Regions from separate parts of the Hominiventricola filiformis genome, predicted to be linked through region 2. Evidence: riboswitches for the same ligand, from Rfam matches in the RefSeq annotation. Region 2 holds a riboswitch; the other holds the start of a gene.
What was found. A riboswitch is a leader RNA that binds a small molecule or an ion and turns the genes downstream of it on or off. The one in region 2 is predicted to bind FMN.

Region 1 (10,278 bases), on a different contig from region 2:
GCCTAAAAAATATGGGACTAAAGAAATCTTTCCTGTTATTATCCCTCTCCTGTTTAGCGGTGGCATTTCTCCTGCTTGGTGCGGTTATCTTTCTTTGCCGTGGCATTGAAAACTATTATCCTTTAGGCGGTGTAGAAATCCTATCGGATGGTTCAATCGTACCCCTGCCATCTCCTACGGCGTCACAACAGCGCATTTTGGCTATCCTAAATATTGTGCAGACGCTTTCCTGTATTCTTTTCCCGGTAGGTGGATTGATTGTTTCAGTCTTTCTTTTTTATTATCTCAAATTGAAGCAGCCTATTTCCTGCCTGCAAAATGGCATTATGCGGATTCAGAATAATGATCTGGATTTTTCGCTGCCGATTTTGTCTTACGATGAAATGGGACAACTATGTGCTGCCTTTGAAGAAATGCGGAGTGAACTTCTGAAATCGAATCGGCTGTTGTGGCAACAGGCCGAGGAACGCAAACGGCTCAATGCCGCATTTTCCCATGATCTGCGTAACCCGATTACGGTATTAAAAGGAAGTGTAAAACTTTTACGGCAAGGTATTCAGGACGAACAGACCATAGACCGGCTGGAAAGTTACACTTTACGGATTGAGCAGTATGTAGAAGCTATGAGCAGTGTTCAAAAGTTGGAACAACTCTCTGTTAAGCCAAAAGAAATCAGACTATCCGTTTTGCAGAGTGAATTGCAGGAAACAGCACGACTGTTGGCGCTATCCAAAAAAGTTTCTGTTTTAGTCCCATCAGGCGGAACTGTTTGTATAGATCACGGGCTATTTCTTACCGTAGCGGAAAATCTGATTGGAAATGCGGCGCGATTTGCAGAAAAAGCAATCTCTATTCAAATAACGCTGCAAAATGATTCTATGACCTTGAATGTAGAAGATGATGGTGCTGGTTATCCGCTGTCTCTCGTGCAGAATGGGCCAAACCCTTTTGAAACGACAAGTAGTAATTCCTCACATTTCGGAATGGGGCTTTACAGCAGCAGAATTTTATGTGAAAAACATGGTGGCCGATTGATTTTGGAAAATAGGGTTGGGGGCGGTGCATCCGCAACTGCTATTTTTCATTTCGTGTAATCCTTGAGCGATTTTTGAGATTTATCATTTACACTCTCCTTATACCACAAATAAGGAGAGTGTTTTTTATGAATATTGAGGCAAAGAATTTATCAAAGATTTATGGTGACGGTGAAAACCGAGTGGTGGCTTTGGATCATGCGAATCTCGAAATTGTATCCAGTGATTTTATTTCTATTATGGGACCATCTGGAAGCGGAAAAAGTACCCTGCTTCATTTGCTTTCCGGCTTGGATAAGCCATCTTCCGGCTCGCTGACCTATGATGGTAAAGATATTTACAGTTACAGCGATAAGGAGTTGTCGGCATTCCGCCGGAAGCGGATTGGATTTATTTTTCAGCAATTTAATCTGCTTCCGGTTCTGACGGCGAAAGAAAATATTATCATGCCTCTTTTGCTGGATAAACAAAAACCGGATGAAGCATACCTGAAACAGCTTACAGAACTGCTTGGCATTCAGGGCCGCTTGGAACATCTGCCCCATGAGTTATCCGGCGGCCAGCAGCAGCGTGTAGCCATCGCCCGCGCTTTGATTGCAAAGCCGGATGTAATTTTTGCTGATGAGCCTACGGGAAATCTGGACAGCAAAAGCGGCGGCGAAGTCATGGAACTGCTTCAAAATGTATGGAAAAAGATGGGTAAAGCTCTCGTTGTCATTACCCATGACAGCCGTATTGCGCGAATGGCAGACCGCCAGTTTCAGATCGTAGATGGTGTGCTTGCGGAGGTGACAGCGAAATGAAATCTTATCGTACATTAGCATTGAAAGAACTACTGTCCCAAAAAGTCACTTCTATTCTTATTTTGATTGCCGTTGTGCTGTCTACTATGATGACAACCATTGTAGGACAATCCATTGGCGTACTTAGTGCAATGCGGGAACAGCAGGCCATCGCTATCGGAGGAAACCGATATGCCACTTTTTTGCAGATGAATGCAGAGCAGCTTCATGCACTGGAACAGGATGAGCGTCTTTCCTATGTAGGCAAATCTATTTATATGGGAAGTTTAGAACTCTCCCCATCTCTTACTCTTGGTTTGATGGAATATTGGGATGATACTGCCGCTATCTATCCATCCAGTACCAGTGTAGAAGAAGGTCGTCTGCCGGAAGCCCCGATGGAAATAGCGCTTTCTGAAGATATTCTGAAATATCTTGGCTTTGAGGGCGGTATTGGAGATAAGATTACACTTTCACTGCAAAAAAATCTTCGCCACAACATTGCGGACAGCTATTCCTATACAGCAGAATTTGTTCTTACAGGGATATTGAAAAATAACTACTTGGGATATACAAGCGGCACTGTTACGGGAGTTGTAGGGGAAGGAACTGCTGAACAACTTTTAACGGAATCTTATATTTATTACAATGTGGATATTCGGACTGCCGATAAAAAGAATTTTCAAGCAGTTGTCGATGACATCAATAAGGAATTTAATATCCATGAGCTTGATACCAGCTATAATATTGTATATTTGAACGCCTTGGGAATTTCCTATACTGCAAATTCCGAGGGTGCTAATGATAAGGGATTCTCTTTTATGACAGTCGCAGGGATATTAGTGGGTACTTTGATTTTGCTGGCTGCTGGTCTTGTGATTTACAACATTCTGAAAATATCTGTATCAAAACGGATAAAGGGATATGGAACACTTCGGGCTATTGGAGGCGAAAAAGGACAGCTTTATCAGATCATTGTAATTGAAGTAATCCTATTGTGCCTGATGGGGATTCCTATTGGTATGCTTCTTGGTTTCCTGAGTGCCAGAGGAATTTTAGAGGCAGCTACCGGCCTGGTTTCCCCTGAATTGTTCTTGGTTCAGGATGCTTCTGAATTGAAAACTCTAATAGCAGAGAACAGTTCTTTGAATGGAACCTTACTGGTTTTAAGCGGAGCAATCACTTTGGCGTTTGCGTTGTTTGCAGCATTACCAGCAGCCAGATCAGCCGCAAGGGTATCTCCCATTATGGCGATGTCTGGAACAAATCTAAAAATTCGGCGCAGAAAGCGTAAAACAAAGAAAATCCATCATTTTGAAGCATATTATGCCCGCCTGAACTTAAAGAGAAATAAAGGCCGTACTGCAATTACAATTTTGTCCCTTGTTATGAGTATCACGGTTTTTATTGCCCTGCAAGGGTTTTCCTCTCTCCTGAACGCTGCAAGCGCCCTGCAAGATAATCATGTAGGAGATTATCAGATCACAAATGAAAGTATTGGATTTACCACAGATGATCTGAACACTTTGCGGAAAAATGAAGCTGTGCAAAGTGTAGCCGCCATACAATTTTCGCTTTACGAACAAAATGAAAATGGGCTGCTCGATGAAATCAGTCTTGAATTTCAACTGAAACCCGGCGAAACTTTTCAGGTTGTCGGATTGAACAATGAATATTGGGATTATTTTATGGGGGATCAATTACCAGAAGAACAGCTTGGACAACTGAAATCAGGGAACGCCTGTATAGTAAGGAATCCTATTCCCATGAGCTACGGCGAAGATGTTCTTGAATTTACAAATATAGAGGCCGGAGAAAGCATCTGTGTTGCGGGAATGGAGCTGAATGTTTTGAAAACCTTGGATGGCTATGACGGTTATCTTGGTATTGGAAATGGCGGTTTCACAAATGGTGTTCAAGTGATCGTTGATGATGCTATCTATGAACGCCTGACGGGAAAAGATACCTATTCAGAGTTTTTGCCTACACTGAACGAGGGTGCTGACAGGGAAAACTTTGATACATTTATCGAGGCGTTTTGTAACAGAATACCGGGGACAACATTCTTGTCATATGAAGAAACCGACCAGCAACTAAAAGAGAGCTTTGCACAAATTCAAATGCTGGCATGGGGGCTGATTCTTTTCGTTGGCCTGATTGGTATTCTTAATATCATCAATACCGTTTACACAAATATTCACACCAGAGTAACAGAAATCGGTATGCAGCGGGCCATTGGAATGAGTGCCGATAGCCTTTATAAAACTTTCCTTTGGGAAGGTGCATATTACGGAATCATTGCCTCTGTGATTGGAAGCGTGCTGGGATATGTTTGTACGATCTTCATTGAGGCGGCCACGAGCGACACCATCCAGCTTGTTGCAATCCCTGTCATGCCCATTCTTGAAGCAACCCTCTTGGCAGTAGGAGCTTGCTTGCTGGCAACAGCAATTCCGCTACGGAAAATTTCAAAAATGAATATTGTGGATTCGATTGAAACGGTTGAGTAGAACACTATTTTTTGAACTGTCCGAACTTTCTAATATTTTGTGGACATTTAGGTTTTAGAATGACCTTATCAGTGAAAGCAGGTGGATAAAGAAGCTTTTGTCTATTTGCTGTGCTGATTCTGGTACAGTTGGCGGCCACTGGCACAACAGTTTTCCGCATTTACCCCAAGCAAAGGAGGCGAACAATATGGGCAAAATTTTAATATTATCCGTCACTGACCACGAAGAACATATACTCAATAAAATTATGGAAACTATCGCAAACGAGCCGAAGCTTAACCATATTGCGCCTCCTCTCCCTTGCAACATTCTTTCTTTTAAAAATCTGGAAATTCGGCTAAAGGAGCAGACAGTATCCTGCAGAGGTCAACTTGTTACTCTGACTCACCATGAGTTTGCTGTCCTTACATATCTGGCTCGTCATCCCAGCTGGGTATTCTCAGCCAGCCAGATTTATGAGGCCGTATGGGATAGAGACGGTGAACACTGCGGCACCGCCGTTGCCAGTGTCATCGGTCAGATCCGGCGCAAGTTGACGCCGGATACACCAAAGAGTGGCTATATTCGCACTGTACTGGGTAGTGGATATAAATTTGAATCCGTGATATAGGAAATGCCGGACATAGGCTTATTGGCTCTGTCCGGCGCTTCTTTTTATATAAAATAAGGCTGCAAGTATTGCTTCCTGTATTACTTGAAAAAAACATATATAAATTCGACAAACGGCAGTCTACTCTTCCCCAAATAGACTATTTACAGTTTTGAACCACAAGGCGGTGTAATATCCAATCCTTCAAGAAAGTGTATTCCCCAGTTACACATAGAATCTAATACCGGAATGATACTTTTTCCAAAGGCGGTAAGTGAATACAAGGTTTTAGGTGGTTTTTCTGGAATTACTTCTCTGTGAATCATGCCACATTCTTCCAAATCGCGAAGTTGTTGTGAAAGCATTTTAGGTGTGGCTTTTGGAATTAAGCGTTGTAATTCCATGTAGTGCAAAGGTTTTTCTATCAAATGCCAAAGAATGAGAGGTTTATATTTTCCTCCAATCAGAAAAAGTGTGGCTTCCACTGGACAACTAAATTGATCTTTTTGATAATTCATTTTTATATATTCACTCCTTTTTGGGTACTTTCTTTGAGGGAAGTATCTACCTGAAAAGTGCAATCTTGTTATTCTACTGCACCATGTTAAAATTAGTACGACGATTGAACATGTCAACTAAATTATACAGCACCAAGAAAGGATTGACCATGATGAATTTTATTGAGATTGCAAAAAAACGGTATTCTGTACGCAATTACAGTGGCAAAAAAGTGGAGAAAGAGAAGCTTGATAAAATTTTGCAGGCTGCTCATGTTGCACCAACAGCAGCAAACCTACAGCCGGTTCACTTAATTGCAGTAGAAAGCAAAGAGGGACTGGAAAAAATCAGCAAAGGGGCAAATATTTATAATGCTCCTCTTGCAATTATTGTATGTGCAGATCATAACAAAGCATGGGTTCGCCCCTTTGACCAAAAGCAAACCGGAGACATTGACGCAGCTATCCTAACAGACCATATGATGTTGGAGGCAACAGAATTAGGTTTAGGTACCGTATGGGTATGTTACTTTCAGCCTGATGTTATCCGGAAAGAATTTGATTTACCCGATAATTTAGAGCCAATCAATATTTTGGTAATCGGTTATGGAAATGAAGCGCCATCAGATACAGAAAGACATGAACACATGAGGATTCCACTCACTGACTTAGTTTCGTATGAAAAACTGTAACCGAGTATGACTCGATTTCCGAAATACTTCCGAACTATCTTCAACTCATTGCTTCCAAAAATAGTTGATGTTATAATTGCGGGGAAACAACTGAATAAAAGTGTCTTCGGGGCAGGGTGAAATTCCCGATTGGCGGTAAAGTCCGCGAGCGTAAAACGCACGATTTGGTGTAATTCCAAAACCAACAGTATAGTCTGGATGAAAGAAGATATGGTTAGATTTCCGCAGATTTTAAGGGGCTTACTTTCTTTTCTGTGGCCTAATTATAATGTTAACACCCGAAAGACCTTTTCTTTTGGGTGTTAATTTTTTGCCACGGAGGAAAGCAATTATGAACAGTAAAACAAAAAGAGTCACCACTATTGGGATGCTATGTGCGATCACTTATGCCACCATGGTTGTCGGCAGGATTCCGATTATTCTATTCTTAAAGTACGACCCATCCGATGTTATTGTAACTTTGGGCGGCTTTATTTGGGGACCGATGACTTCTTGTATCGTATCTGTCATTGTGGCAATCCTTGAAATGATTACAGTAAGCGATACTGGAATATTAGGTTGTATCATGAATATCGTACAAACACTATCTTTTGCGTGTACGGCATCTGTCATTTACAAAAAAAAGCACACTTTATCTGGTGCAGTGATTGGTCTGGCATCGGGATGGCTCATAACGGTTGTTGTTATGCTGTTGTGGAACTATTTGGTAACACCGCTTTACATGGGGTATCCAAGAGAAGCAGTTGTAGAATTGTTACTTCCTGCCTTTCTTCCATTTAACTTGTTGAAAGGTGGGTTAAATGCATCCATTACCTTTTTACTGTATAAGCCCATAGTTACCGCTTTGAGAAAAAGCGGATATGTTGCTGCTTCGGAAAATGAAGCAAGACAAAAGCATACTGGTCTGCTTATATTGGCAAGTTTTATTATTGTAACTTGTGTTTTGATTATCCTGTCAATGAATGGGATTATATGAGGATTGAAATGAAAGAAAAACTAAATGAGCCTATTTACACACTAACAGGAACCGTTATACATGGCCGAGGTATTGGAAAGCATGTGGGGACACCTACCGCGAACATAGCAATCGAAAAAAAAGATTTTTTGCCAAAGACAGGAGTATATGTGGCAGATATTCTTTTAGGCGATAAGAGATATTACGGTGTTACCCACATTGGGACGCGCCCTACACTTGATAATGATAGCTTTGTTTCAATCGAAACATATATTTTTGATTTTGATAAGGATATATATGGGTGTACGATAACTGTCAACCTATATAAGAAATTGAGGGAAGTCAGAAAATTCAATGAATTATCCTTGCTGCTTGAACAAATTGCGAATGACCGGACAATGGCACAAGAATTTTGGGGATTAAAGCAAACAAATCACACCTTACACATTGATGTTAACCGGCATTGTGTAATATTAGAACAGCAGGAAGTTTATTTATCAACAAACGAATTTGAAGTCCTTTATCTGTTACTGCAATCTCCTCAAACTGCATTCACAAAAGAACAGATTTATGAACAGATTTGGCATGAACCCACAAATAACCATTTGCATGCAGTAGAAAACACGATTTTTCAAATACGAAAAAGGCTAAAGCCATATTGCATGGGACACGAGTATATAAAAACAGTAATTGGCTATGGTTATAAATTCAATTCCGAGTAAGGTGGTAAACACAAGAGCAAATAGCGCCATTCTCAAAATTTTGAAGTCTTCGTGTTCAGCAACCTTTTATAAACAGAAACGGCTCTGATACTATCCCCCAGTTCATTTAGGTTTCACCAAAAACAAGACCACTGCTTATTCATATAGAGAGAAGAAAGGATGTGAACAATATGGGCAAATTTTTAATATTATCCGTTGCAGACCATGAAGAACACATACTCAATAAAATTATGGAAGCCCTTGCAGACGAACCAGAGCTTGACCATATTGCTCTCCCACTCTCGGATGACACTCTCCCCTTTCCGGAGCTTGAGATTCGCCTGAAGGAGCAGGCAGTATTCTGCAGAGGTCAACTTGTTACACTAACTCATCATGAGTTTGCTGTCCTTGCTTATCTGGCTCGCCATCCTGGCTGGGTCTTTTCTGCCAGCCAAATCTATGAGGCTGTGTGGGCTGCGGACGGTGAACACTGCGGTACCGCTGTTGCCAGTGTAATCGGTCAGATCCGTCGCAAGTTGACACCGGATACGCCGAAGGGCGGTTATATCCGGACTGTACTGGGCAGCGGATATAAATTTAACAGTTCTCCATTTTAAGTCAGCAAGAAAGGCTCCGAGGCCATAATGATCTCGGAGCCTTTCTCATTGACTTAAATCTTAAACAACTTAATCGCCTTCAACAAAATAATGCTCAATTCCTGGTACAAATCCTCATCCAGCACACCATCAATAATGGCATACTTGAGCAGCAATGGTCGATACATCTGCAAAATCGTCGTAATGGCATCCTCGTTTCCCGCCTTGGCGCTGAGAAGCAGACATTCAAAATTCATCTCTTGTCACCTCCTTCAATGCTCTTTCTGATTTTCTGAATCGTCCTATAGTAAAGCGCAGCTGCCCCTTTGTAGGACAGTTCAAACTTTACTCCCAGAGTTTCAAAATCTTCTTCCTCCAGCGTTCGAGCCAGAAAGATCTGGCGCTCCCGTTCATTGAGTTTCTGAAGTGCCTCCAGAAGCGCTCCATTTTCAATGACATCCATAAGCGGCAATTTGTCTAAAACCACTTCCTCTGAGCTTGGTTCGGACTCATAGACCACTTCCACAGTACTCTCTATACTGCTGCGCTTATAAAGCTGGATCAAATAATCTTTTCTGCGGCGCTTGACCGCCGAAACTAAATATGCTGTAAACCTGAATTGCAGGTCATCTTCTGCCTGTCCATTGTTCCGTTGCCACATGGCTTTACCTCCAAAAGTCTCAAGAATTTCTATGAATTTCCTGAGCTTCTGGCGGTGACCTGCACCGGACAAAACCTGGCTGTGATAAACAAAAACAGCCAGCTTTGTACCAATGGACAAAACCAGCTGTTCCCTGAATTGCTGCATCGAGCAGTTCAATAGATACCATCCGAGCAGGTGGAGGTTTTTCCTTATGTGGAGAAAACTCTCTCGTCCTGCCTCGACGATATACCCCTATTGAGAGCCGTTCATGAAAAGCCGTGTGTCCTGGAGTTATGAAAGCAATGAACTGCTCGATGTTGTGGAATCCTTTTTCCATAACATCGTTACTCCCTGTCCGCAGTTATGCGGACGGCACACAGGCGGCCTGCATCATCCCCTTTCTTTCGCGATATGGCAGCGCAACGCTGCCGCCCTGCTGATAATTGTTAAATTGTGAAATAATACTTTTTTCAAATGCTATTCCAACTATTCTATGAATCTATGAAATTAAAACAAAAGGCGGCCTTCATCCTTATTGTCAGGATAAAGACCACCCTCTTCTTCCGATTTTCATTGGGTACTGTACTGATCTCATCCCCCCACCTCCACTTATCGAGTTTTCATTGGTTTTGGGATCACTGCCATAATTACAGTGTAACTGACAGTTTTCGGAAACTTTTGGAGTAGCATTGGAGTCGCTTTCGAGTAAAAAGAAAATCATTCGACATTATATGACAAAACAGGCTCTAAAACGGACACACTGCTTTTCAACCTCTCTCAGTGTCCCGCTTTAGAGCCCTTCCTTTATTTTTTAGTTATATCTTCCTCTGTTACCTGGGCTGTATCTGGATGGATATAAATGATCTGGAGTCCTTTCTTCTTGGCATAGTTGACCGTCTGCTGGGTTCCGGACCGCATATTGTGTGCATTATCATAGACAGCTATCATATGCCCGGCCTGCTCCACCATATAGTAATTGCGTTTCTTATAGCTTTCGCTTGAGGGCATTTCGCCCAGCACTAAGACCTTCTCAGCATATCTGCAAATAAAATCCATCCTCTTTCGGTGCCAGTCATCCCAGTCTGCATTGTAACCCTCAAAAGGGAGAGCCAGACACAATTCCACATCTTGATACGCTTGCTGCTCTTTCATACGTAGCAGGAGCTCCGCTGCCCACATATCAACGCCCATTGCTCCTCCAACCCAAAAGCATCGTACTCCCTGATGATAGAGTCGTATGAGTTGCTCCTGCAGACACTTTTTAATCCGTTGGCAGCGT
Region 2 (10,278 bases):
GCCCTTCTGCAGGCGGCTCCAGTACATTTTCGGAATATCCATTGCCATAGCTTTCTCCAGCTGGAATTTTCCTGCGCGGTCCAGTTCCAGTGTATAGCCATAACAGATCACATTATGGTTGACCTTAAATGCCTTCAGGCGGTAACCGTTCAATTCAAACACTTCCTCCGGCCCGTTGATCTCTTTATAAATAATCGGAAATGGAAGCTCCGGCGCAATGACACGTAAGGCATTGACCACACGCTCCAGTCCTTTCGGTCCGATCAGTGTCAGAGGCTCCTTCCGATCCGCATTTCCCATGGTCAGAAGAAGTCCCGGAAGCCCGCTGATATGATCTCCGTGATAGTGGGTAAAGCAGATCACATCGATCGGTTTGAAACTCCATCCTTTTTCTTTAATGGCAATCTGAGTTCCTTCTCCGCAGTCAATCAAAAGGCTGCTTCCATTATAACGCACCATCAACGAAGTAAGCCAACGGTACGGAAGCGGCATCATTCCTCCGCTTCCAAGCAGACATACATCTATCATATTCTCTCCTATAAAAGTTCCGTCTGTTCCTCCTTCTCTACAGGAATCCGGAAAGAACCGGCCATCCGGTCATAACAGGTTTCGCACAGATCAAAGTCATGAATCTCTCCATCCTTTTCAGAAAAGAATCCCCAGCGGGCCACCCCTCTGAACACACCTTCCTTTACGATCCCGTTTTCCACCTGCAGGCTTTTTCCGCACTGATTGCAGACGATTTTCTTTACTGTATCTTTATCATTTTCCATATACTCACGCATATGATGTTCCTCCTCTTCTCCGGTATGCCTTCATTATAAACAGGCTCTTATTTCCGGGAAATAGGAGATTACTGCCACATGACCATGGCATCTTCCTTCGGCGCGTCGTAGAACCCTTTTCGGATTCCCACCGAACGAAACCCCAGTTTTTCATAAACGTGGACAGCTGTCAGATTGCTCACGCGCACCTCCAGCGTAAATGTGGTCATGCCGCGCTTTCTTCCTTCTTCCAGAAGTGCCTCTGTCACCCGTGTCCCGCTTCCCTTCAGGCGATGTTGGGGGTGTACTGCAATATTCGTCACATCTCCTTCTTCCATCACTTGCAGAAGTCCGCCGTACGCTGTCACTTTTCCATCCGTCTCTTCTACCAGAAACAGGTATTCCGGCCGTACAAGACTTTCCTTCAGACTGTTCTCTGACCACGGAGTAGAAAAACAGAGCCGTTCAAGCTCCGCCACCTGCGGGATATCCCGCTCTTCCATCAGACGGATCATGCATGCACCTGATTCTGCGCTGCTTCCCTGGCTGCCTGTTCTTTTTCTGCACGTTCCCGCTCTGCCTGTGCCATACGAAGGTACTCCGGCTGATGCTCATCTGCCGTTTCTGTTCTGCCCTCCCGGATATACTGTAAGGCCAGTGTACCAACGGCTCCCGCACGCTGTTTGTTGACATGAGCCGGAGCAAATGCAAACTGATTTCCGGCTGCCGTCAGTTGCTCAAGCAGACCACTTTCCAGCTTCTGGCGGAATACCGGCACTCCGTCTCCGAGAAATACTACATTTCTTCCATATCGGCACAGCTTTTCTGCAATCACTTCAATATCTACCGCCATCTGAGGTTCCAGAACTTTCATATTCCCGCTCTCAAACGCATAGATTCCGGTATAGACCTGATTCCTTCTGGCATCCATGAGAGGGCAGATCAGCCCTTCTGTTCCATAAAGGTTATATGCCAGCGCATCTACTGTTGGAATGGCTACCAGAGGTTTTTCCAGTGCAAGACCCAGCCCTTTTGCTGTAGCCGAACCAATTCGAAGTCCGGTAAAAGAACCCGGTCCTGCTGCCACCGCAATGGCATCAATGGTTTTCAGATCCAGCTCCGTCATCTTCACAATCGCGTCCAGCATAGGCAGGAGTGTCTGTGAATGGGTCTTTTTATAATTCACTGTATACTCTGCCAGCAGATTGCTGTTGTATCCATCACCCTCCACGACAGCTACACTGGCTACCAGACCGGAACTGTCCAACGCCAGTACTTTCTTATATGTCTCTTCCATCATCTTTTAAGCCTCCAGTTCGTCGATTCCCTCCAGGGTAATCCTGCGGTAATCAAATCCTTTCTCCAGGTCTTTCTCTATGACAATTCTGCCCGTATGTTCCGGCAGAAGTTCCCTGATCAGATCTGCCCACTCGATCAGGCAGACGCCCTCTCCGTAGAAGTAGTCCTCGTAACCGATCTCATCCATCTCCTCGATATCACCGATCCGATATACGTCAAAATGGTAAAAAGGAAGCCGGCCGCCATCATAGACCTGCACAATGGTAAAGGTCGGACTATTTACCGGTTCCGTAATTCCAAGTCCCTTTGCCAGTCCCTGGGTGAATACAGTCTTGCCAACTCCCAGGTCACCCACCAGTGAGATTACCGTTCCCGGCTTTACCAGTTCTCCTATTTTCTGTCCCAGCGCAAATGTATCCTCTGGGCAAAAACTTTCTATCACCATACTCATCTGATTTCTCCTCAAATGTAAAATGTAACGGTTCATTTCGGCTGTATACGCAAAAAAATTGCGCTATAACCATACGTGGTATGATTGTAGCACAATTTTTTTTCAAACACAATGTTTCCTATCTGGTTCCTTTCAGAATGGGACTGATATGCTTGTAAAGAAGTACGGTAATCACAGATACCAGCACGCCCTTGATCAGGTTGAACGGCGCCACTGCCAGAAGTACAAAGGTCCAGATACCGTTGATAGCCGGATTAATAGCTGTACCCATCTGTACAAATGCATCAACAGGCATTCCAAATGCTTTTGCATAAGCCGGAAGAAGCACCAGCGCATTGATAAATACTGCTGCCACTGACATAATTACGGTACCTGCTACAAGTCCGATCATCGCGTGCTGACGATTTTTCTTCCTTTTATAAATCACAGAAGCCGGAACAACAAATGCACATCCCATTACAAAATTGGCAAATTCACCGACAAATGCGGTATTCGTTCCATTAATCACAAGGTTCAGCAGAATCTTTACCAGCTCTGTGAGAACACCTGCCACCGGTCCCAGCGCAAATGCACCAATCAAAATCGGCACCTCACTGAAATCCAGCTCATAAAATCCCGGTGCGATAAATGGCAGCGGAAATTCAAAAAGCATCAGGATGGTAGAAATGGCGGCCAGCATGCCCACACAGACAATGGTACGTGTGGTGGTGGTGGTCCTTACGGTTGGATTAGCGGTTGCTGCGGTTGTTGTCTTCATAATCTTTCTCCTTTTCTTCAAGAGATCCAGCCGGAGAAAACGGTTCCTGTAATATAAAGACCCCGGATATATCATATCCGGGGTCTTCACGCTTCTTTATATCGCATGGAATTTTCTTCTCTCATCCAGACTGTAACTGTCGGTACCGGAATCACACCGGTTCAGCCGCATTGCTGCGGGTCGCGGACTTCTTTTTCCAAAAGGAAATACACCGCCGGTGGGGAATTACGCCCCGCCCCGAAGAATCTCTTATTCTTTTTTACATCACGTAGTATAACTCTGTTTTTCTGTTTATGCAACAGAAAAATTATTTCTGCAGCTTCATAGACAGGGAAATCCGCTTCTTCTGCACATCCACCGCCAGCACCTTCACGTCGACTACATCACCGACTTTCACCACATCCAGCGGGTGTTTGATGAACTTCTCCGACATTTCTGACACGTGTACCAGGCCGTCCTGATGGACGCCGATATCCACGAAAGCCCCGAAGTCCATAATATTGCGGACAGTTCCTTTCAGCACCATGCCCGGTGTCAGATCCTTCATATCCAACACATCACTTCTCAGTACCGGACGGGGCATCTCGTCTCTCGGGTCACGGGCTGGTTTTTCCAGTTCCTGCACGATATCCTGAAGCGTCAGTTCACCAACGCTCAGTTCAGCCGCTGTCTCCTTCGGATGAAGCACCTTCTTTGAAATTCCCTTCAGTCCGCCTCCGGCAATATCCTTTGCGGAATATCCAAGGGAAGTCAAAAGCTTCGTTGCTGCCTCATAGCTCTCCGGATGGACACTGGTCGCATCCAGCGGATTATCTCCGTTCATGATACGCAGGAAACCGGCGCACTGTTCATATGCCTTTGGTCCCAGCTTTGGAACTTTCAGAAGCTGCCGTCTGTCGGCAAAGCGGCCGTTTGCCTCACGGTAAGCCACAATATTTTTCGCCAGCGTCTTCGTGATACCTGAAATATATTCCAGAAGAGGCGCTGATGCCGTATTCAAGTCTACACCGACTTTGTTGACAGAATCTTCCACCACGCCGCCCAACGCTTCGCTTAGCCGTTTCTGGTTCATGTCATGCTGATACTGTCCGACGCCGATGGCTTTCGGATCAATCTTCACCAGCTCTGCCAGCGGGTCCTGAAGACGTCTTGCGATAGACGCTGCGCTCCGCTGTCCCACATCAAAGTTCGGGAACTCTTCCGTCGCCAGCTTGCTGGCAGAATAGACGGATGCTCCGGATTCGCTGACAATGACATACTGCACTTTCTCCGGGATTTCCTTCAATAGTTCCACAATCACCTGTTCAGACTCTCTGGATGCGGTTCCATTTCCAAGAGAAATGAGCGTAATATGATATTTGCTGATCAGCTTTTTCAGCACTTCTTTTGCTTCTTTTACTTTGTTCTGCGGAGCTGTCGGGTAGATGACCACCGTATCCAGCACCTTGCCGGTCGGATCAACAACTGCCAGTTTGCAGCCAGTGCGGAATGCCGGATCCCAGCCAAGAACAGTCTGCCCTGCAATCGGCGGCTGCATCAGAAGCTGCTCCAGGTTTTTACCAAACACATGGATAGCCCCTTCTTCCGCATCCTCAGTCAGTGTATTTCTGATCTCACGCTCAATAGCCGGAGCAATGAGACGGCTGTAACTGTCCTTTACTACTGCTTCCAGAACCGGAGAGGTATAAGGATTTTCCTTACTGATCACGCGGCTTTCCAGATAACTTAAGATCTCTGCCTCCGGGGCTTCCACTTTCACTGTCAGCACTTTCTCGGATTCTCCTCTGTTCAGGGCCAGCGTCCGATGTCCTGCCATCTTGCTGATGGACTGACTGAAGTGATAATATGTCTCATAGACAGATTGCGCCTGATCATCTTTTGCTTCCGCATTGATCAGACCCTCTTTCATGGTCTTGTTCCGGATCCATGTACGGTAATCTGCCTCATCGGAAATACTCTCCGCGATAATATCCATGGCACCGGCAATGGCTTCCTGTTCGTCTGCCACTCCCTTTTCCTCTGATACATAAGCCTTCGCCTCTTCTTCCAGCGGCTGCTTCGTCATCTGCAGAAGAATCACATTCGCCAGGCCTTCCAATCCTTTTTCTTTCGCAATGATGGCTCTGGTACGGCGTTTCGGACGATACGGGCGGTAAAGATCATCCACCGCCACCTGCGTCTGGGCATTTTCGATGGCCGCGCGCAGCTCCTCCGTCAGTTTTCCCTGCTCATCAATACTGGAAATAACCTGCGCTTTCTTTTCTTCCAGATTTCGGAGATAGGTCAGCCGTTCATCAAGGTTACGAAGCTGCTCGTCATTGAGTGCACCAGTCGCCTCCTTACGGTAACGGGAAATGAACGGAATGGTATTTCCCTCATCAATCAATTTGACAGCTGCCTCTACCTGCCCCTTTTTTACTTGAAGTTCTTCTGTTATTTTCTGTATAATATCCATATTCTGTTATCCAAGTGCTCCCTTAATTGCATCCAGGAACTCGTCATAGGTCTCCAGAGCTCTCAGTTCCGGGTAATCTTTTTTAATCTGATCCGTGGTACGGAACAGGAATCCTGCCTTGCTGGCTTTGATCATTCCAAGATCATTAAAACTGTCTCCTGCAGCGATGGTCTCAAAGCCTGCGGACTGCAGTGCTTTGACCGTCGTCAGTTTTGAGTTTTCAATTCTCATTTTAAATCCGGTGATGGTTCCGTCTTCTGCCACCTCCAGTGAATTGCAGAACAACGTCGGCCATCCCAGCTTCTTCATCAGCGGTTTTGCAAACTGGGTAAAGGTATCACTGATGATGATAACCTGTGTAATAGAACGGAGTTCATCCAGAAACTCCTTTGCGCCAGGCAGCGGATTAATTTTCGCAATAGTCTCCTGAATCTCTTTCAGGCCAAGTCCATGTTCTTTCAGGATTCCGAGACGCCATTTCATAAGTTTGTCATAATCCGGCTCATCCCGGGTCGTTCTCTTCAGTTCAGGGATTCCGCTGGCCTCAGCAAACGCAATCCAGATTTCCGGAACAAGTACACCTTCCAGATCCAAACACACAATATCCATGATACTTTCCTCCTGTCTCAGACATTAACCTTCCATACGGATCATGCTGATGATATCAAGTCCTTTTGCTTTTTCTTCAAACTCCCCTTCGGACATTACCGGTGTCAGGAATCCGATCTCTCTCCTGATTCCTGCATCGATCATCTCCACATCGCCGAATACCTTTGCATCTTTTGCATCGGATTTCATACGGACGAAGAAACGGTGCGTCATCTTCTCCTTCGGAGCCAGGGTAAGCTTCTCCGGATTCCAGAAGATGGTAACAACTTTTCCGATATGTCTGGCGGCATCCACCATGTCACCTGCCACAGCACTTGCGGTCGGCAGCTTGCCTGCTCCGCTTCCATAGAACATGGATGCTCCGAGCATATTTCCTTCCACGCATACGGCATTGAATACGTCATTTACCATATAAAGCGGATTTTCTTTGCGGACCAGTGCCGGTGCTACCATAGCACAGTAGGTCTCTCCCATCTTCTTGCTGACTGCCAGCAGTTTGATGGCACAGCCCATCTTCTTTGCATATGCGAAATCTTCGGACGTCACCTTTGTAATGCCTTCGGTATAAATATCGTGGAAATCCACCTGATTGCCGCTGGCAAGAGAAGTCAGAATCGCAATCTTACGACATGCATCCCATCCTTCCACGTCTGCTTCCGGATGAAGCTCCGCATAGCCTTTTGCCTGTGCCTCTTTCAGTACATCGCCATAATTCAGTCCTTCTCTGGACATCTTGGTCAGCATATAGTTGGTAGTTCCGTTTAAAATACCGGAGATCTCCACGATCACATCTGCAGTCAGAGAAGAATTCAGCGGACGGATAATCGGTATACCGCCTCCTACGCTGGCCTCAAACAGATAGTTTACCTGATGGTCTTTTGCAATCCGGATGAGTTCCGCCCCATGCTCTGCCACCAGTTCCTTATTGGAGGTGCAGACACTTTTTCCTGCCTCCAGACAACGTTTGGTAAATTCATAGGCCGGATGCAGTCCGCCCATAACTTCTGCCACAATCTTTACTTCATCATCTTTGATAATATCTTCAAAATCATGTGTCAGGACATCCATGACCGGATCACCCGGAAATTCTCTCAAGTCCAGCACATACTGTACTTTCAGTTCCTGTCCTACTTTTTTGTTGATGCTTACCTGGTTTTTTTTGATAACTTCATATACACCTGATCCTACGGTGCCATATCCCATGATTGCTGCTTTTATCATTGGTATTCTACTCCCTGCCTAATATTTTCAGATAACGGATTCCCGACTGTTCCTCGATCTTCTCGATCATGGCGGATGCATCTCCCGCAGTAGGAAGCACTTCCACACTGAGCGTCAGGGATGCTACCCCATTGATCGGAATCGTCTGGTGAATAGTCAGGATATTCGCTCCAAATTCCGCGATTGTATTCAATACGGTGGATAAAAGTCCCGGTTCATCTTCCATCTGAAGAACAAACGTGACTGTCTTTCCTTTCGCTTCATCATGAAACGGAAAGATATCATCTTTGTATTTGTAAAATGAACTTCTGCTGATGCCGAGACGGTCAGTTGCTTCCTGTACCGTCATAGACGGATCGCTATCCAGCATCCGTTTAGCCTCTACCACTTTCAACAGCACCTCCGGCACTGCTTTCTGTTTCAGCACAAAGTATTTTCCTTTTTCTGTCATCATTTTTCCTCCGGACTCAGGTTGATCCATTTCAGATATGCATTGATAAACGGATCAATCTTGCCATCCATCACCGCATCCACATTGCTGACCTCCGCACCGGTACGATGATCTTTAACCAGTGTGTAGGGCTGCATAACATAAGAGCGGATCTGATTACCCCATGCAATATCGCTGACCTCTCCACGGATACCGGAGAGTTTTTCTGCCTGTTTCTGCTGCTCCAGAAGATACAGCTTTGCTTTCAGCATCTGCATGGCTTTGTCTTTATTCTGATGCTGTGAACGTTCATTCTGACACTGCACCACAATTCCGGTGGGCAGATGGGTAATACGGATTGCGGAGGATGTCTTATTGATATGCTGTCCGCCGGCACCGCTGGAACGGTACGTATCCACACGCAGGTCGTCCGGATTAATCTCGATATCAATCTCATCCTCAATATCCGGCATAACATCGCAGGATACAAATGAAGTCTGGCGTTTTCCCTGTGCATTAAACGGGGAAATACGTACGAGACGGTGAACGCCTTTCTCGGACTTCAGATAGCCGTAGGCATTCTCGCCGTTGACCTGGAATGTGACGGACTTGATGCCCGCCTCATCACCTTCCAGATAGTCGAGCACTTCCACGGTAAATCCTTTTCGTTCTGCCCAACGGGTATACATACGGTACAGCATGCCCGCCCAGTCACAGCTCTCGGTTCCGCCTGCTCCTGCGTTCAGTTTCAAAATGGCATTGCTTCTGTCATATTCTCCTGAGAGAAGCGTCTTAATCCGCATGGTCTCAAATTTTTCGACAAATTCATCCAGCTCGGACTGGATCTCCGGGATCAGAGAAGGATCATCCTCCTCATATCCCATTTCCAGCAGAGTCTCGATATCCTCGTACTGTCCCTGCAAATCTTCAAATTTCTGTTTTTCTTCTTTGAGTGTATTGAGTTCTCTCATGCCTGCCTGGGACTGTTCTACCTGATCCCAGTAGCCTGGAGCCTCCATCTCTCTTTCTAATTCTTCGATCCTGAGCGTCTTTGAAGCCAGGTCAAAGTGAATCCCTCAGTTCTGTCATGGGTTTTGCGTAGCTGCTCAGTGTATATTTAAACTGATCAAGTTCTACCATAACCACACCTTCTTTCTTTTTCTATTTCATTATAAAATCTTATTTTGCACGTCCGCAGCACTGTTTATACTTCTTGCCGCTGCCGCATGGGCACGGATCGTTCGGATATACTTTCTGCGCTGCTCTCTGTACCGGCTTCTTTCCAAGGGAATCATCCTTGTTGGTTCCGGTTACCTGAGCTACTTCCTCACGTTCTGCTTTCTCTTCAATCTTCACATGCATGAGCAGACGAACGGTATCTTCCTGAATGCTTGCAGTCATTGCCTCGAACATCTCATAACCGTTCATCTTGTACTCTACCAGCGGATCTCTCTGGCCATATGCCTGCAGGCCGATACCCTGACGCAGCTGTTCCATATCGTCGATATGGTTCATCCACTTCCGGTCAATGACTTTCAGCAGAAATACACGCTCCAGCTCACGGATCATCTCCGGATTCGGGAACTCTGCCTCTTTTGCCTCATAGAGCTTCGTGCCTTCCTGTTTGAGCGCATGCTTCAGTTCTTCACGGTTCTTTACATCCAGACGCTCAGCGGTGATCGGCTCAAATGGAATGACCGGAAGCAGAGTCTCGTTAAGACCTGACAGATCCCACTCTTCCGGCTCCTGATCGTCACCGATAAAGGTATCTACTGCATTTTCTACTACATCTGCAATCATCTTGTAGATGGAGTCTCTCATGCTCTCACCATCCAGCACGCGGCGGCGCTCTGCATAAATAATCTCTCTCTGCTCATTCATCACCTGGTCATATTCCAGAAGGTTTTTACGAATACCGAAGTTGTTGTTCTCGATCTTCATCTGTGCCTTCTCGATAGCACTGGTCAGCATCTTATGTTCAATCTGCTCATTTTCCGGAACACCCAGTGCGTTGAATGCACTCATGAGACGCTCGGAACCGAACAGTCTCATCAGATCGTCTTCCAGAGAGATATAGAAGCGGGACTCACCCGGATCCCCCTGTCGTCCGGAACGTCCACGCAGCTGGTTGTCAATACGTCTGGACTCATGACGCTCTGTACCGATGATCTTCAGACCACCTGCTGCCTTTGCCTCATCATCCAGTTTAATATCAGTACCACGGCCCGCCATATTAGTTGCAATGGTAACAGCTCCGTGCTGTCCCGCCAGAGCAACGATCTCAGCTTCACG

Region 1: another riboswitch for FMN. It lies ahead of LKD36_RS07185 (ECF transporter S component); the one in region 2 lies ahead of LKD36_RS16415 (ECF transporter S component).

The regions. Positions count from the first base shown of each region.
Region 1 is NZ_JAJEPS010000005.1:150,970-161,247, reverse strand. It holds gene LKD36_RS07215 (HAMP domain-containing sensor histidine kinase) at 1-1,094, shown strand, start outside; gene LKD36_RS07220 (response regulator transcription factor) at 1-6, shown strand, start outside; gene LKD36_RS07210 (ABC transporter ATP-binding protein) at 1,163-1,837, shown strand; gene LKD36_RS07205 (FtsX-like permease family protein) at 1,858-4,326, shown strand; gene LKD36_RS07200 (winged helix-turn-helix domain-containing protein) at 4,514-4,936, shown strand; gene LKD36_RS07195 (winged helix-turn-helix transcriptional regulator) at 5,080-5,433, opposite strand; gene LKD36_RS07190 (nitroreductase family protein) at 5,586-6,104, shown strand; FMN riboswitch at 6,203-6,318, shown strand; gene LKD36_RS07185 (ECF transporter S component) at 6,436-7,080, shown strand; gene LKD36_RS07180 (riboflavin kinase) at 7,089-7,781, shown strand; gene LKD36_RS07175 (winged helix-turn-helix domain-containing protein) at 7,952-8,377, shown strand; gene LKD36_RS07170 (helix-turn-helix domain-containing protein) at 8,431-8,613, opposite strand; gene LKD36_RS07165 (sigma-70 family RNA polymerase sigma factor) at 8,610-9,017, opposite strand; gene LKD36_RS07160 (hypothetical protein) at 9,037-9,336, opposite strand; gene LKD36_RS07155 (SLOG family protein) at 9,804-10,278, opposite strand, start outside.
Region 2 is NZ_JAJEPS010000029.1:2,668-12,945, forward strand. It holds gene LKD36_RS16390 (ribonuclease Z) at 1-528, opposite strand, end outside; gene LKD36_RS16395 (hypothetical protein) at 537-785, opposite strand; gene rimI (ribosomal protein S18-alanine N-acetyltransferase) at 854-1,279, opposite strand; gene tsaB (tRNA (adenosine(37)-N6)-threonylcarbamoyltransferase complex dimerization subunit type 1 TsaB) at 1,276-2,064, opposite strand; gene tsaE (tRNA (adenosine(37)-N6)-threonylcarbamoyltransferase complex ATPase subunit type 1 TsaE) at 2,068-2,508, opposite strand; gene LKD36_RS16415 (ECF transporter S component) at 2,633-3,271, opposite strand; FMN riboswitch at 3,381-3,520, opposite strand; gene LKD36_RS16420 (Tex family protein) at 3,579-5,726, opposite strand; gene thrH (bifunctional phosphoserine phosphatase/homoserine phosphotransferase ThrH) at 5,733-6,335, opposite strand; gene LKD36_RS16430 (homoserine dehydrogenase) at 6,360-7,556, opposite strand; gene LKD36_RS16435 (ACT domain-containing protein) at 7,564-8,007, opposite strand; one part of gene prfB (peptide chain release factor 2) at 8,007-9,050, opposite strand; one part of gene prfB (peptide chain release factor 2) at 9,052-9,126, opposite strand; gene secA (preprotein translocase subunit SecA) at 9,166-10,278, opposite strand, start outside.